DNA from 3 places in the Streptomyces sp. BHT-5-2 genome. Region 2 is predicted to be linked to each of the others. Evidence: riboswitches for the same ligand, from Rfam matches in the RefSeq annotation. Region 2 holds a riboswitch; each other region holds the start of a gene.

Region 1 (3,266 bases), on a different replicon from region 2:
GTCTACGAGCCCACCGCGAACACCGACGCCGCCGGCACCGAGGAAGAGGAGGCGGCCAAGTGACCGACGCCACCACCCCCGCAGACGCCCCCGTGAGCACCATGGAGTTCCACCCGCAGCCCCGGGGCGGCGCTCCCAAGCCGTGGGCCTTCCCCGCGCCCGAGCGCAGCCGGCTGGCGAACGGTCTGACCCTGCTGACCAGCCACCGCCCCGGCCAGCAGGTCGTCGCGGTGGAGATCAACCTCGTCGCGCCCCTGGAGGCCGAGCCCGAGGGCCTCGACGGCGTCGCCACGATCATGGCCCGCGCGCTGTCCGAGGGCACCGACAAGCACACCGCCGAGGAGTTCGCCGCCGAGCTGGAGCGCTGCGGCGCCACCCTGGACGCGCACGCCGACCACCCCGGTGTACGGGTCGCCCTGGAGGTCCCCGCCTCCCGGTTGCCGCGCGCCCTCGGCCTGCTCGCCGACGCGCTGCGCGCCCCGGCCTTCCCGGACAGCGAGATCGAGCGGCTGGTCCGCAACCGCCTCGACGAGATCCCGCACGAGCTGGCCAACCCGGCCCGGCGCGCCGCGATGGCGCTCTCCAAGGAGCTGTTCCCGGCCACCTCACGGATGTCGCGGCCCCGTCAGGGCACCGAGGAGACGGTCGCCCGGATCGACGCGACCGCCGTCCGCGCCTTCTACGACGCCCATGTCCGCCCCGCCACCGGCACCGCCGTCGTCGTCGGCGACTTCACCGGCGTCGACCTGGCCGCGGCGCTGGCCGACACCCTCGGCGCCTGGACGGGCTCCACCGCCGAACCGCGGCAGCCCTCCCCGGTGGTCGCCGACGACACCGGCCGCGTGGTGATCGTCGACCGTCCCGGTGCCGTCCAGACGCAACTGCTCATCGGGCGGATCGGTGCCGACCGGCACGACCAGGTATGGCCCGCCCAGGTGCTCGGCACGTACTGCCTGGGCGGCACCCTCACCTCCCGTCTGGACCGGGTGCTGCGCGAGGAGAAGGGCTACACCTACGGGGTGCGCTCCTTCGGGCAGGTACTGCGCTCCAGCGCCCCGTCCTCCCCGGAGGGGGCCACCGGCGCCGCCCTGCTCGCCATCAGCGGGTCGGTGGACACCGCGTCCACCGGGCCGGCGCTCCAGGACCTGTGGACGGTGCTGCGGACCCTCGCGGCGGAGGGGCTGACGGACGCCGAGCGCGACGTGGCGGTGCAGAACCTCGTCGGTGTCGCACCGCTGAAGTACGAGACCGCCGCCGCGGTCGCCGGCACGCTGGCCGACCAGGTGGAGCAGCAGCTCCCGGACGACTACCAGGCGCAGTTGTACGTCCGGCTCGCGGAGACCGGCACCGTCGAGGCGACCGCCGCGGTCGTCAACGCCTTCCCGGTGGACCGGCTGGTGACGGTCCTGGTGGGTGACGCGGCGCAGATCGCCGAGCCCGTCAAGGCGTTGGGCATCGGCGAGGTGACGGTCGTCAGCAGCTGACCCCCGGTGTGACGGGCCCTCACCCGACGGCCCGTCATCTGTCGACAAAGCGGCTCCCGTGGCGGGCACTTGCCACGGGAGCCGCTTCGCGTGCACGCCATGTCACCCTGTGCCCGCGGCGGGAACGGCCGGTGGGAACCGTGCTGCGCGGACGGTCGAGGATGCCCGGCCGGTTGTGCCGGTTGCCCGATTCGCGTGTGGCGTGGCGCACAAAAATCCGGTTCTGTTTGCCGATCGAAAGTTGTCCCGATTAGCGTCGGTCCGGCTGTTCGTCACAACTCCGCCACACCAGTGGCACCGGACAGCCATCGCCGAGTCCCCGTACGGCGCGAGCCAGGGGAGCCGGGGACCCACATGTCCCTTGGGGTGAATCGGGCGCCTCCCCGGAGGAACCCGTAGGAGACCTTCCTGCTCCGAACCCGTCAGCTAACCCGGTAGGCGAGAGGGAAGGAAAGGACCAGCCGCCACATGGCGTTCACCCGTGCCACCGGGAAGCACCGCCGCGCGAGCCGTACCGCTCGCACCACCCGCAACCTCGCCGGCATAGCCACCCTGGCCGCCTCCGGTGTCGTCGCCTCCGTGGCGTCGCCCGCGCTGGCCGCCACGGACGAGCCCGCTCTCCACGACACCGGCCTCCGGCAGGCCGTCGTGATGGGTGACGAACTCGCCGTCCGGATCGAGGCCCAGGCGGACGCGCAGCAGGCCGCTGCCGAGGCCGCGGCGGCCAAGGCGAAGGCCGAAGCCGAGGCCGCCCGGCGGGCCGAGGCGGCGAAGAAGAAGGCCGACGAGGAGCGCGCGGCCAAGGTGCGCGCCGCCCGCGAGGCCGAGCGCAAGCGCCTCAACACCTTCGTCGCTCCGGTGACCGGCTCCTACGTCTCCACCGCCTACAAGGCGTCCAGCGGCCTGTGGTCCTCGGGCAGCCACACCGGCATCGACTTCCACGCCGCCTACGGCACTTCCGTTCACGCGGTCGGTTCGGGCACCGTCGTCGAGGCCGGCTGGGGCGGCGCGTACGGCAACAACGTCGTGATCAAGATGAACGACGGTACGTACACCCAATACGGTCACCTTTCGTCGATCGGGGTGACGGTCGGACAGACGGTCACCCCCGGGCAGCAGATCGCCCTCTCCGGCAACACCGGCAACACCACCGGTCCGCACCTCCACTTCGAGGCGCGGACCGGTCCCGACTACGGCTCGGACATCGACCCGGTCGCCTACCTCCGCGCGCACGGCGTCACCGTCTGACCCACCCGGACCCCGCCGCAGCACCGTCCCCCGGAGCCCCGTCCCGCCACACCGGCAGGCCGGGGCTCCGTCGTCTCCCGGAAAAGGCCGGCACGGGGGCGTGTACCGACTCCCACGCATCGGCCGAAAAGCTTCGGTGAATTCACGAGATCCCGAGGGAGAATTCCCAACGGTCGAATAAAGTCAGGGAATGTCGCCGCAGGGGCGGCGGTCCCGGTGATTACGGCGGAGGCACTGACGATGCGAGGCCATATTTCCGCGCATGCGGTGTGCACGGCGATTCGCGACGATATCGTCGCCGGTGCACTGGCGCCGGGCAGCCGACTGATCGAGGACATTCTCGCCGCGCGGTACGGCGTATCCAGGGTCCCGGTGCGGGAAGCGCTGCGCACCCTCCAGTCCGAGGGCTTCGTCACCACCCGCCATCACGCGGGCGCCTGCGTCGCCGAACTCACCGAGCAGGAGGCCGCCGACCTCCTCGACCTCCGTGCCCTCGTGGAGCCGCTGGGCGCTGCCCGCGCGGCCGCCCGCCGC
Region 2 (3,266 bases):
AGCTGGCCACCTGGCGGTACGCGACCCGGGAGCTGACGCTGGGCGGGCAGCGGATCGCCGAGGGGGACCCGGTCCTGGTGGTGCTGGCCGCCGCCGACCGCGACCCGGCGCGGTTCGACGAGCCGGACGTGCTCGACCTCACGCGGCGTGACAACCCGCATCTGGGATACGGGCACGGCATCCACTACTGCCTCGGCGCACCCCTGGCCCGCCTCGAAGGGCAGACCGCGCTGGCGACGCTGCTGACCCGCCTCCCGGACCTCCGACTTGCGGCGGAACCTGACGATTTGCGCTGGCGCGGCGGGCTCATCATGCGCGGACTGCGCACCCTGCCGGTCGAGTTCACCGTCGAGCCGCCCCGGGCGGGGGTCTGACCAGCGGCGGCCCCGGAATTGACACTTCGTCACATACGTGACCATTGCGTGATCTCCGCTACACCGGCTTGTGACTGCCGGTGACCCCGGCTACCTTTCCTCCGACGATCGGGGGCGGTCCCGGGGTCGCCGCACGGCACCCCTCGCCACCGCCGATCCGACAACTCAACCGCCGCTCGAAAGGCAACCGCATGCGTTCCGGGAACGGTCGGCACCGTCGCCCCCGACAGGCACCGGCCATCTTTGTCACGGCCGGAGTGACCGGCGCGGGCCTGGCCCTGCCGCTGTTCACCGCGGGCGGTGCGCACGCCGCCGACGCCTCGACCTGGGACCGCGTCGCACAGTGCGAGAGCGGCGGGGTCTGGAGCGCCGCCACCGGCAACGGCTTCTACGGCGGCCTCCAGCTCACCCAGGAGATGTGGGACGACTACGGCGGCTCCGCCTACGCCTCCCGCCCCGACCTCGCCAGCCGCGCCCAGCAGATAGCCGTGGCCGAGGCGATACTCCACGACCGCGGCCCGGACGCGTTCCCCAGCTGCGCGCTGCACGCCGGACTGACCAAGGGCGGCCCCGCGCCCAGCGTGGACCCGGGCGCCACCAGCCGCCCGTCGCCGCGCCCGACGCACGGCGGCTCCGACGGCCGCCACTCCGGCACGAAGGGGGACGCGGACGGCGCGGGCCCGGGCACCCCGACCCCCGGGCCGTCCGACGGCGACTCCGGTGCCCCGGCCGACCCGTCGGCCACACCGGACCCGTCCGGCTCGTCCTCCGCCGCCCCCTCGCCGTCCGACTCGGCGTCCCCGTCCGACTCCGGGACCCCGAGCCCCTCCGGCTCCGCGTCGCCGTCGGACCCGGCCCCCGGTACGCCGTCGGCCTCCCCGTCCGACGACCCGTCCGCCCCGGCCGACCCATCGGGCTCGTCCGATCCCACGGACCCGGCGCAGCAGCCGACGCGGCACCCGGCGCACCCCACGGACCCCGCCTCCCCGTCCCCCTCGGACTCCGCCGACCCCACCGGTCCCACCGACACCGACGGCCCCGACAGCCCCTCCCTGCCTCCCGCCACCGGCAAGCACCGCGGTGCGCCGGGCGACGGTGCGGACGACGGGGACTCCCGGGACGGCGGCAGCGGCCGGCACGCCTCGCGCGGCGGGCAGACGCACCGGACGCCCCCGGCGGACGCCGGCAGCTACCGCGTTCGCCCGGGTGACAACCTGTCAGCGATCGCCTCGAGCCATGACCTGCCGGGCGGCTGGCCCGCGCTCTACCACCGCAACCAGGGCGTCATCGGCTCCGACGCCGATCTGATCCACCCGGGCCAGCTGCTCGATCTCGGGCGGAAGCAGGGGTAGTTACCGGCAGTTCGCCGGATTTCCCGCCGTTTCGTAAAAGTGAGATATGGCTCTCGTTGCGGGGGGCGGGGTGCACCCCGCCCCCCGCTCCCATAACGGGGTCTACCTGCGGAAACAGTCCGTGCATTGATCAAAAACGGTCAACTTGGTTCAGAAGATGGGGTTTGAACACCAACAGGGTTACTGCTTACGGTCAGGACCGCTCGCCAAAGCGGGCCCTTCGATCGCACGCCGAGTCCTGCCGGCGGTCGGAGTCGACGACGCGCAAGCGCCGAAGGCAGGAGCGGGGGACCCAAGGTAAGTGCCGGCCCCGCCCGTGAGAACGGGTCGACCGGCTTGGGGTGAAGTCGCGTGTGCAGCACACGCGGCCGGGCAGCTCACACGGCCCGAACCCGACAGCTCACCTCGTAGGCGTCGGTGAGGAAACGAACGCACGATGCTGATCAACAAGGGCAAGCACCGCCGCAGCTCCAAGGCCGTCCGCGTCGCCACCCTGGCCGGTGTCGCCGGCGCCGCCGTGGCCGTCCCGCTGATGGGCGCCACCTCCGCCTCCGCCGCCTCGGTCGCCACCTGGGACAAGGTCGCCCAGTGCGAGTCCGGCGGCAACTGGTCGATCAACACCGGCAACGGCTACTACGGTGGCCTGCAGTTCTCGAACTCCAGCTGGGCCGCCGCCGGCGGTACCAAGTACGCGGCCCGCGCCGACCTGGCCACCAAGTCCCAGCAGATCGCCGTCGCCGAGAAGCTGCTCGCCATGCAGGGCCCGGGCGCCTGGACCTGCGCCCCCGCCGGCGGCCTCACCGCGGGCGGCCCGTCCCCCGACCTCGACACCTCCGGCTCCACCGCCAAGAAGAGCCAGGGCACCGAGACCACCAAGAAGAGCCAGGGCACCACCAAGAAGTCCGCCCCGGCCCGCGAGAAGGTCGAGAAGGCCCAGCCGGCCCCGCAGCACCGCTCCGGCGACACCTACACCGTCAAGGCCGGCGACACCCTCGCCAAGATCGCCAAGGCGCACGGCACCAACTGGAAGGCGCTCTACGCCGCCAACAAGTCCGTCGTCGGCGGCAACCCCAACCTGATCTTCCCGGGTCAGAAGCTCAGCGTCTGAGCCGTACCGGCCACCTGAGAGACCCGCGAGAGCTGCCCCGCCGCGGCGCGTACCCCCGAGCGCGCCACGGCGGGGCTTCTCCGTTCCCGGGCCCGGCCGGCGGCCCGGCGCAGCGTTCCCCGCATAGCGAACATTGCGCGGAAACCTCCCGTGAACTGGGCTTTCGACGCGCTTGTTGGGGTTTTTCGTCCCACGGAGCGGGCCACGGGCGAGCGGATCACGCCAGGGCCGTTAGGCTCATGCCGAGAACTCCAGACACCCATGAAGGAGACAACGTGCCGTCCATCGACGTCGTCGTAGCCCGCGAAATTCTCGACTCGCGAGGTAATCCCACGGTCGAGGTCGAGGTCGGCCTCGACGACGGCAGCACCGGCCGTGCCGCCGTGCCGTCGGGTGCCTCCACCGGCGCCTTCGAGGCCGTCGAGCTGCGGG
Region 3 (3,266 bases), 1.5 Mb from region 2:
AGAAGCGCACGCCGCCGACGACCTTGTAGGGCAGCCCGACCCGGATGAAGATCTCCTCGAAGACCCGGGACTGGGCGTTGGTGCGGTAGAAGACCGCGACGTCGCCGGCCTTGGCGTCGCCGGCGTCGGTGAGCCGGTCGATCTCGTCGGCGACGAACTGGGCCTCGTCGTGCTCGGTGTCGGCGACATAGCCGGTGATCCTGGGGCCGGCGCCGGCGTCCGTCCAGAGGTTCTTGGGGCGGCGGTTCTCGTTGCGCTCGATGACGGCGTTGGCGGCGGAGAGGATCGTCTGCGAGGAGCGGTAGTTCTGCTCCAGGAGGATCGTGGTGGCGTCCGGGTAGTCCTCCTCGAACTGGAGGATGTTGCGGATCGTGGCGCCGCGGAAGGCGTAGATCGACTGGTCGGCGTCACCGACGACGCACAGCTCGGCGGCGGGCGCCTCGGCTGTGCCGGGGCCGACGAGCTCGCGGACGAGGGTGTACTGGGCGTGGTTGGTGTCCTGGTACTCGTCGACGAGGACGTGGCGGAAGCGACGGCGGTAGTGCTCGGCGACGTCCGGGAACGCCTGGAGCAGGTGGACCGTCGTCATGATGATGTCGTCGAAGTCCAGGGCGTTGGCCTCGCGCAGCCGGGCCTGGTACATCGCGTACGCCTGGGCCAGGGTCTTCTCGAAGCCGTCGGCGGCCGTCCCGGCGAAGGTCTCCTCGTCGATGAGCTCGTTCTTGAGGTTGGAGATCTTCGCGCTGAAGGACTTGGGCGGGAAGCGCTTGGGGTCCAGATCGAGATCGCGGCAGACCAGGGCCATCAGGCGCTTGGAGTCGGCCGCGTCGTAGATCGAGAAGGAGGACGTGAAGCCGAGCTTCTTGGACTCGCGGCGCAGGATCCGCACGCAGGCGCTGTGGAAGGTGGAGACCCACATCGCGTGCGCGCGCGGGCCGACCAGCTGCTCGACCCGCTCCTTCATCTCGCCCGCGGCCTTGTTGGTGAAGGTGATCGCGAGGATCTGGCCGGGGTGGACGTGGCGCTCGGCGAGCAGGTGGGCGATCCGGTGGGTGAGCACCCGGGTCTTGCCGGAGCCGGCGCCGGCGACGATCAGCAGCGGGCCGCCGCTGTGGACCACGGCGGCCTTCTGCTGGTCGTTGAGCCCCTCCAGGAGCGCCGCCGGGTCGATGGCCGGGCGGGCGGCGCCGTCGCGGTAGTACGGCTCCCTGGGCGCGGGCGCGTCGAACCTCCCGCCGAAGAGGTCGGCGGGGATCTCCTCCGGGGCCGGGCCGTGCTCGTCCTCGGGCGGCGGCGGGGGCTCCTCGTCCGCGGGGCCGAGGTCCGCCAGGAAGCTGTCGTCAAAGAGGCTGCTCATCGCCCACCGAGTTTAGGCCGCCGCACTGACACGTGGTTGCGGAGTGGCGGATTGGCCGGTACCGCACGGAGGGGTCGCCGTCGTGTGCGGTGGTGCGCAAACCTGGGGCCGCTCACATTCTGGTCACAAAAAGGTTTCGGGCATATCGAACACCAGCCTTCACAGGAGCCACACGAGTTGGCTACGGTCTCGCTCGGGCAGCCCGCCGTCCCAGCGGACGACAGCGTTCGCACGGGCCGCCCCCGCCGAGTCCGGACCTGCCGTCAGGCACCCGGAGCCGGGGACCCGACACGCACCACCGGGGTGAATCGACCGGTGCGACCGTCGCCAGGCGGGCGCACGGGTCGTAGGGCAAGCCTTCCGTCAGCACACCGCCCGAACCCGACAGCTAACCCGGTAGGCGGTCCACGGAAGGAGTCGCCGGCCTTGGCGTCCCACCGCAAGCCGCGCACCCCCATACTCGCCACACCCGGCGGCCGTCGTACGGCGGCCGGGCTCACCACCGCCGCCCTGGCCTCGGTCACGCTGCTCTCGCAGACCGCGAACGCCGCCCCCAAGGCGCCGCAGCCGACCATCGAGGAGGTCAAGCAGAAGGTCGACGACCTCTACCAGCAGGCGGAGGTGGCCACCCAGAAGTACAACGCCGCCAAGGAGAAGGCGGACGGCCAGCAGCGCACCGTGAACCGCCTGCTCGACGAGGCCGCCCGGCGCGCGGACAAGATGAACGAGTCCCGGCGCCGCCTGGGCGCGTTCGCCTCGGCGCAGTACCAGACCGGCGGGATCAGCCCGACCGCCCAGCTGATGCTGGCCAAGGACCCGCAGCAGTTCGTCGACCGCAACCACCTGATGGAGCAGCTCACCGGGCGGCAGAAGCAGGCGATCACGGACTACGAGGAGCAGGCCGCGGCCGCCGCCCGCCAGCGGGCGGAGGCGACCCACAGCCTGGAGGGCCTCCAGGAGTCGCAGGCGTCTCTGAAGGAGAGCAAGCGAAACGTTCAGGCCAAGCTGGCCGAGGCCCGGGAGCTGCTGTCCCGGCTGACCGCCCAGGAGAAGGCGCGGCTTGCCGAGTTGGAGCGGCAGAAGGAGGCCGAGGCCCAGCGCAAGGCCGCCGAGCAGGCCCGCAAGGAGGCCCAGCAGCGCCAGCAGCAGCCCGGCGGCAGCGGCTCCGGACAGGGCTCCGGCGGCGGCACGTCCGACAGCGGCTCGTACTCCACCAAGGCCGGCAAGGCGCTCGCCTTCGCCCGCGCCCAGATCGGCAAACCGTACGTCTGGGGCGCGACCGGACCCAGCTCCTACGACTGTTCGGGGCTGACGCAGGCCGCGTGGCGGGCCGCCGGGGTCGACCTGCCGCGTACGACCTGGGACCAGGTCAAGGTCGGCACCCGGGTCACCAGCAGCGATCTCCAACCCGGCGACCTGGTGTTCTTCTTCAACGACATCAGCCACGTCGGGATGTACATCGGCGGCGGCGAGATGATCCACGCCCCGCACCCGGGCGCCAGCGTCCGGGTCGAGTCGATCTACGGCATGCCGATCTACGGCAGCGTCCGGCCCGGATAACCGACATACGGGCGCGCACCCCGCGTCCTTGACGGCCCCCGCCTCCGCGGCCCTGCACGCCACCCCCCTCACACCCCGCCACACGCCACCGCGCGGTCATCCGCCGCCTCCGCCTCCGGATTTCGGAGCGGGAGCGGGATGACCGCGCGGTGAGCCGTCGGTACGGCGGTGTGGCCTGTGGCCCGTGACCCGTGGGCTCAGGTCCAGAGCACCGCGAGAAAGATGTTGAACATGGTGAGCCCGCCGACCGCGCCGAAGAGCGGCTTGGGGAGCTTCTCCTCGTCGCGCTTGACGTAGACCAGCGCCAGGATCACCACCAGGACGGCCATCTTGATGCCGATCTTGATGT

What was found. Region 2 has a riboswitch for cyclic di-AMP ahead of K2224_RS03215 (transglycosylase family protein). Riboswitches for the same ligand answer to the same signal wherever they lie in the genome.
Region 1: another riboswitch for cyclic di-AMP. It lies ahead of K2224_RS35020 (M23 family metallopeptidase); the one in region 2 lies ahead of K2224_RS03215 (transglycosylase family protein).
Region 3: another riboswitch for cyclic di-AMP. It lies ahead of K2224_RS10085 (C40 family peptidase); the one in region 2 lies ahead of K2224_RS03215 (transglycosylase family protein).

What each region holds. Positions count from the first base shown of each region.
Region 1 is NZ_CP081497.1:1,620,716-1,623,981, forward strand. It holds gene K2224_RS35010 (pitrilysin family protein) at 1-63, shown strand, start outside; gene K2224_RS35015 (pitrilysin family protein) at 102-1,484, shown strand; cyclic di-AMP (ydaO/yuaA leader) riboswitch at 1,784-1,940, shown strand; gene K2224_RS35020 (M23 family metallopeptidase) at 1,953-2,732, shown strand; gene K2224_RS35025 (GntR family transcriptional regulator) at 2,973-3,266, shown strand, end outside.
Region 2 is NZ_CP081496.1:770,757-774,022, reverse strand. It holds gene K2224_RS03225 (cytochrome P450) at 1-374, shown strand, start outside; gene K2224_RS03220 (transglycosylase family protein) at 632-1,726, shown strand; cyclic di-AMP (ydaO/yuaA leader) riboswitch at 1,986-2,155, shown strand; gene K2224_RS03215 (transglycosylase family protein) at 2,163-2,834, shown strand; gene eno (phosphopyruvate hydratase) at 3,074-3,266, shown strand, end outside.
Region 3 is NZ_CP081496.1:2,270,090-2,273,355, reverse strand. It holds gene pcrA (DNA helicase PcrA) at 1-1,357, opposite strand, end outside; cyclic di-AMP (ydaO/yuaA leader) riboswitch at 1,606-1,776, shown strand; gene K2224_RS10085 (C40 family peptidase) at 1,784-2,917, shown strand; gene K2224_RS10080 (hypothetical protein) at 3,115-3,266, opposite strand, start outside.